DNA from 2 places in the Providencia sp. PROV200 genome. Region 1 is predicted to be linked to the other one. Evidence: predicted binding sites of a transcription regulator. Region 1 holds the regulator's gene; the other holds the start of a gene.
The links. Region 1 encodes LexA, which represses DNA repair genes until DNA is damaged. Its sites were predicted from a motif close to TNCTGTATGTACATACAGNA; they were not measured.

Region 1 (3,548 bases):
CTTCGGTTGTAATAAACGTCCGGTACGTGAGCGCCCACCTTCCACAAAGTATTCGATGGAGTAACCACGTGCAAACAGTTCACTTAAATATTCGCGGAAAACAGTCGAATACAGTTTGTTTCCTTTAAACGTTCTGCGAATAAAAAAGGCCCCTAAGCGACGGAAAATTGGCCCTGCTGGCCAGAAATTAAGATTGATCCCCGCTGCGATATGAGGCGGTACTAGCCCTTGATGGTATAGCACATATGAGAGCAGTAAGTAGTCCATATGGCTGCGGTGAGAGGGAACATAAACGATTTCATGGCCGTCTTGTGCGAGTTGGCGAACCCGTTCAGCGTGCTGAACATTGATACCTTGATAAAGGCGGTTCCAAGTCCAACTAAGAACTCTATCGGTTAAACGAACTGCCTCATAAGAGAAATTGGCCGCAATTTCTTCCATCATCCCAACGGCATTTTGCTGAGCTTTTTTAAGTGGGATTTTTTTACTGCGCGCTTCGTCTTCAACGGCTTTTTCAATCGCTTTTGACGTTAATAGCTTATTAAACAGCTCATAACGGGCGGGTAGTTTTGGCCCAACTGCAGCTAAGCGTTGGCGCGAATAGTGAATACGCGCGACACGAGCGAGTTTGTTGGCAATGATGGTATCTGTACCGTGGTCTTGCGCCATTTTCCCAATTGAGACAATCGGAGATAAACGCACGAAGCTGTCACGCCCTAACCATAAAACGGCAAAGAATTTTTGGATACCGTTTAACAGCTTCAGTGGCGGTGCTGGAGTATGGCCTTCACGCCCAGGTGAACGCCCAAACATCACGGATGCAGGTAGCATTTGAATATCTAGATTTGGATTGTTTTTGTGCAAATCTAAATAAGCATGGAATGTTTTTACTGAATCTTTACGTGGATTCGGTGAATAATAGCGAAAAACACGTGGACCATCATCGATAAAAACGTAAGCCGGAAGCTTCGTTCCATTGATATCATTGTCGACTAGCGGGTCTGGCAGACCGATAGCTAAGCATTGATGCCGTAGCGTGAGGAGGTCAGACTTCGAATGATAAGGTAATACGTACAGAGTTGGCCTGTTGACATCAAGCTGCAACTCAGTGACGGGATCCGAAGGAATTAGTTTACTTTTTACCAATAATTTAAGTGGCAAATTCAACGTGTTGTAATATATTTTACGCCATAGTGACATAAATGATTATAGCCTCTTGTTAACAATGCTGCGCAATCATACCAGAAATACCTGGTTAGATCTGTTACTGACAATTCACTTTGACCGTAAAAATCGATTATTGTTTGTATTTTTTAAGGAATAAATATGGCGAGTCAAGTTAAGGGCTTCACGCGAGTGATTAAAGCTGCGGGGTATTCCCTTAAAGGTTTGAAGGCAGCTTGGGTTAATGAGGCCGCATTTAGGCAGGAATCCGTTGCGGCAATTATCGCAATTTTTATCGCATTTTATTTAGATATCAGTTACATAGATAGAATCCTGTTAGTAAGCTCAGTTGTGCTGGTGGCAATAGTCGAATTATTGAATAGCGCGGTAGAGGCTGTGGTTGATCGTATTGGTAGTGAATATCATGAGCTTTCAGGGAGAGCTAAAGATATTGGTTCTGCTGCGGTATTTGTGAGTATCGGTTTAGCTTTGTTCATTTGGGCGCTGGTATTATGGCAACGCTATTTCACTGGTTAAGGTGTTTGGTTACTTCATCGGGAAAAAGAGAGTAAATCGATAACAAATGCTTAAATTGAGCGATTTAACTGTTCCAAATCTTCATTTACCTGTATATACTCACAGCTTGACTGTATAAACAAACAGGGGAACGGAATGAAAGCACTGACGGCTCGACAACAGCAGGTTTACGATCTGGTGCGAGATCACATTTCGCAGACAGGTATGCCACCTACACGTGCTGAGATAGCAGCAAGCCTTGGTTTTCGTTCGCCTAATGCGGCAGAAGAACATTTAAAGGCCTTAGCACGCAAAGGGGTTATTGAAATTGTTTCAGGCGCATCCCGAGGTATTCGTCTGCTTCTTGAAGAAGAAACCGAAGATCAGGGGTTACCTCTGATTGGGCGTGTTGCCGCTGGCGAACCATTATTAGCGCAGGAACATATTGAGAGCCACTATCAAGTTGACCCTGAGCTGTTTAAACCACATGCAGATTTTTTATTGCGTGTGAACGGGATGTCCATGAAAGATATTGGTATTATGGATGGCGATTTATTAGCTGTGCATAAAACGCAAAATGTACACAACGGGCAAGTGGTTGTCGCTCGTATCGAAGATGAAGTTACGGTTAAACGTTTTAAGCAACAGGGTAACCGCGTTGAGTTAATAGCAGAAAACCCAGAATTCGAACCTATTGTTGTTGATTTACGCCAGCAAAACTTCACTATTGAAGGTTTAGCTGTTGGGGTTATCCGTAACAGTGATTGGTATTAATTTCCGTGAGTAGCCAAGCGTCATGGTAGGTTACACTCAGGAATGACTACGGCAGGCAGATTTCATTACTTTATTTTGAGGTCTGCCTGTTTTATTTCCTGTCTTATATTTTTTCTCTTCTCTCTGTATTCATCAAACTCTTTAGCAATACAGCAATTTATTTCTTTTTTGCTGTTATAGGTTGTTCGTGGTTATGATGACAATGCTCGTGATCTTGGCAGCTATTCACTTCGTCACAACTCTTACACAAGCCATGGTTTTCCACCACGGTATGTCTTAAGCGGAATTGGTGTTCGTCGGCTAAATTAATAATGGCAGCTTCTATTGTTGTACAGTCACTTTCCGTTACGCTTCCACAATGGTCGCAAATCAACATAACAGAAATATGGCTTGGGTTATCAAAATGATGGCAGACGACATAGCTGTTTGTTGATTCAATTTTATGGATAAAACCTTGCTCCATTAAAAACTCAAGGCCACGATAAACCGTAGGGGGTTTAGCTTGAGGTTCAATTTCACGTAGCAGGTCGAGTAAATCATAAGCGCTGATTGCACCATGTTGCTGTGCTATCAGGCGCAATACCGTTTCTCTTTGTGGTGTCAATCTGACGCCTCTTGACTGGCAAATATGTTCAGCCATCGCAAGAACTTTTTTTTCACTCATCTTTTCCATTTTACTGACCCACCCGTTGAAAAATGCAAATGTTTACTGTTCACAAGTTTATCACAGTTTCTTGAACTATAGAGAATCAAGAAATGAAAGCATTGCCATCAAAAAATTTTAACCTTGCTAAGTATTTTTTTGATTAATAAAGAAAGCAAATGAGGGTAATGAAAAATATAAAAAAGGATATTTAAAATTAAATAGGGAAATAGAAACAAATATTAAACAAATACATGATAAAAGCGTAACGCATTGCGAACAATTAATTGAAATATTATGTTTCAATTTGATGTAATTTCAATTAAGACTTATCTTAACCTTAATTTTTAATATTCTTTTTGTTGCTATTTTTCCTGTCTTTTTAGATGCTTGCTGTGATTTTTTCGTAACATTTAGTTTTAAATTCCGTTTTTGTATTTATTTATAGATT
Region 2 (3,548 bases), 160 kb from region 1:
ACCCCAACCACCTTGGCCACCCTGACCTTGTGAAGATGCATCACCACCACGGCCACCTAACATTTGCATTGAGCCACCGATATTCACAACAACTTCTGTCGTATAACGGTCTTGACCACTTTGGTCTTGCCATTTACGTGTTTGCAGAGAACCTTCGATATAGACTTGTGAACCTTTCTTCAGGTATTCACCAGCGACTTCAGCAAGTTTGCCAAAAATAACCACGCGGTGCCATTCGGTTTTTTCACGCATCTCACCGGTTTGCTTGTCACGCCAACTTTCAGAAGTTGCCAGAGTCAGGTTTGCCACAGCTCCGCCGTTAGGCATATAACGGATTTCTGGATCTTGTCCTAGGTTACCGATAAGAATTACTTTATTTACGCCTCTGCTGGCCATTTATTACTCCTGATGCATTGAATTTTAATCTCTGGATTAGCCGTGAAGTTTACCACGACAGAGCTGATTTGCACCAATAATTGAAATTGAGCTTGTTAATTTGCGAAACGCTTTCCAGCTTTTAGTGAAATTTCATAGTGCTTTTATCAGTATAGACACAAAATAATGCACACCGCATCTATCTTTTCGATAAATTCAGATCGCTGTTTTTCTGTTTTTTTGTTTCACCATTAAAATCTTACTCTAAATAGTTCAAACAGTGGCTAGGCGGCAAGCGAAGATATCGTAGGGAGCATACAAAAGTATGTGACTTGCGTAACTGAGAGCAGCCAACACCGCCACGGTTTGAAATATGACAAGCAGAACCTATTCTAAATAGTTCAAATTGTGGCTAGGCGGCAAGCGAAGATATCGTAGGGAGCATACAAAAGTATGTGACCTGCGTAACTGAGAGCAGCCAACAACGCCACGGTTTGAAATATGACGAATAGGAAATACTGTATATCCATTCAGCCATAAATATGTGATAATAGTCCCTTGCGATTGTTCAATATCAAATCATCCGGGAAGTGGTAAATGGATAATATCGAAGTCCGCGGCGCACGCACGCATAATCTGAAAAACATCAATCTCATCATCCCTCGCGACAAACTCATTGTTATTACTGGGTTATCTGGTTCAGGGAAGTCATCTTTAGCTTTTGATACCCTGTATGCAGAGGGTCAGCGCCGTTATGTTGAATCTTTATCTGCTTATGCTCGCCAGTTTCTTTCTTTAATGGAGAAACCGGATGTCGATCATATTGAAGGGTTATCCCCTGCGATTTCGATTGAACAAAAATCCACTTCACATAACCCACGTTCGACAGTCGGAACCATCACAGAAATTCATGACTATCTGCGGTTATTATTTGCACGTGTTGGTGAACCTCGCTGCCCTGATCACGACATACCTCTTGCGGCTCAAACTGTTAGCCAGATGGTCGATAATGTTCTGGCTCAGCCCACCGATCGCCGAATGATGCTACTTGCGCCTGTCGTTAAAGAACGTAAAGGGGAGCACGTTAAGTTACTCGATAACTTAGCCAGCCAAGGCTATATCCGTGCCCGAATTGATGGGGAAGTTTGCGATCTATCCGACCCGCCAAAGCTCGAATTACAGAAAAAACATACCATTGAAGTGATTGTCGATCGTTTTAAAATTCGTGAGGATATCGCTCAGCGTTTAGCTGAATCCTTTGAAACTGCATTAGAACTGTCTGGCGGTACCGCAATTGTTGCAGATATGGATGACGCCAATTCAGAAGAACTGGTTTTTTCTGCTAATTTTGCCTGTTCCGTTTGCGGCTACAGTATGGTGGAACTTGAACCTCGCCTATTTTCTTTTAACAACCCTGCAGGCGCCTGTCCGAGCTGTGATGGCTTAGGTGTTCAGCAGTTTTTTGACCCCGAAAGAGTCATTCAAAATACTGAAATCTCACTCGCGGGTGGTGCAATTCGGGGTTGGGATCGCCGTAATTTTTACTATTTTCAGATGCTGATGTCATTAGCTGAGCATTATAAATTTGATGTGGAAGCGCCTTACGACACCTTAAGCCCTGCTATTCAAAAAATTATTTTATACGGCTCAGGCAAAGAAGCGATTGAGTTTAAATACCGTAATGATCGTGGTGACATCACCGTGCGCCGACACCCTTTTGAAGGCGTGCTCAATAATATGGAACGCCGTTATAAAGAAACAGAATCAACGGCTGTCCGTGAAGAATTAGCGAAATATATCAGCAACCGCCCATGTGTTTCTTGCCATGGGACTCGCTTACGTAAAGAAGCGCGCTTTGTATTTGTTGAAAATACGACATTGCCTGAAATCGCAGATTACAGCATTGGCCACGCAATGGAATTTTTCCAGAACCTAAAACTCACAGGTCAGCGCGCTCAAATCGCAGAAAAAGTTTTAAAAGAAATTGGCGATCGCCTGAAATTTCTCGTCAATGTTGGGCTTAATTATCTGACACTTTCACGTTCTGCTGACACCTTGTCTGGTGGTGAAGCACAACGCATTCGTTTAGCCAGCCAAATTGGGGCGGGTTTAGTGGGAGTGATGTATGTTCTTGACGAACCTTCAATTGGCTTACACCAACGGGATAATGACCGCTTACTTGAAACATTAATCCATCTTCGTGATCTAGGAAATACCGTGATCGTCGTTGAACATGACGAAGACGCGATCCGCGCCGCAGACCATGTGATTGATATCGGACCCGGTGCTGGGGTGCATGGCGGGCAGATTGTTGCCCAAGGAACACTGGAAGATATTGTCGCAAACCCAGATTCACTCACCGGTAAATTTTTAAGCGGTGAGCGCAGAATTGATATCCCGCAAAAACGCGTTCCAATTAATAAAGATAAAATGCTGACGGTATTTGGAGCCAAAGGCAACAATCTAAAAAATGTGACGCTAAAAGTTCCTGTGGGTTTATTTACTTGTATTACTGGTGTATCAGGTTCCGGTAAATCAACGCTCATCAATGACACTCTATTCCCTATTGCTCAACGCCAATTAAATGGGGCGACCACCATCACCCCTGCCCCTTATTTGGATGTAGAAGGCTTAGAGCACTTTGACAAAGTCATTGATATTGACCAGAGCCCAATAGGCCGTACACCACGTTCCAACCCTGCTACCTATACCGGTGTGTTTACACCTGTTCGTGAATTATTTGCCGGTGTGCCTGAGTCTCGAACTCGTGGTTATAACCCAGGGCGCTTTAGCTTTAACGTTAAAGGCGGCCGATGTGAAGCTTGCCAAGGTGATGGCGTTATCAAAGTTGAAATGCACTTCTTACCTGATGTGTATGTCCCTTGTGACCAATGTAAAGGCAAACGCTATAACCGCGAAACACTAGAAATTAAATATAAAGGTAAAAATATCCATGAAGTGCTGGATATGACCATTGAAGAGTCTCGTGAATTTTTTGATGCCGTCCCCGCCCTTGCCCGTAAGTTACAAACGCTGATGGACGTTGGTTTATCCTATATCCGCCTCGGCCAATCAGCGACGACGCTCTCTGGTGGTGAAGCACAGCGTGTGAAATTAGCTAAAGAATTATCTAAACGCGGAACAGGACAAACTATCTATATTTTGGATGAACC

Region 2: the regulator LexA is predicted to act here: its motif matches at 892-911, upstream of uvrA (excinuclease ABC subunit UvrA).

What each region holds. Positions count from the first base shown of each region.
Region 1 covers NZ_CP096307.1:468,995-472,542, forward strand. The annotation lists gene plsB (glycerol-3-phosphate 1-O-acyltransferase PlsB) at 1-1,200, opposite strand, end outside; gene M1E86_RS02075 (diacylglycerol kinase) at 1,327-1,701, shown strand; gene lexA (transcriptional repressor LexA) at 1,837-2,454, shown strand; gene zur (zinc uptake transcriptional repressor Zur) at 2,612-3,127, opposite strand.
Region 2 covers NZ_CP096307.1:629,857-633,404, reverse strand. The annotation lists gene M1E86_RS02700 (single-stranded DNA-binding protein) at 1-396, opposite strand, end outside; gene uvrA (excinuclease ABC subunit UvrA) at 973-3,548, shown strand, end outside.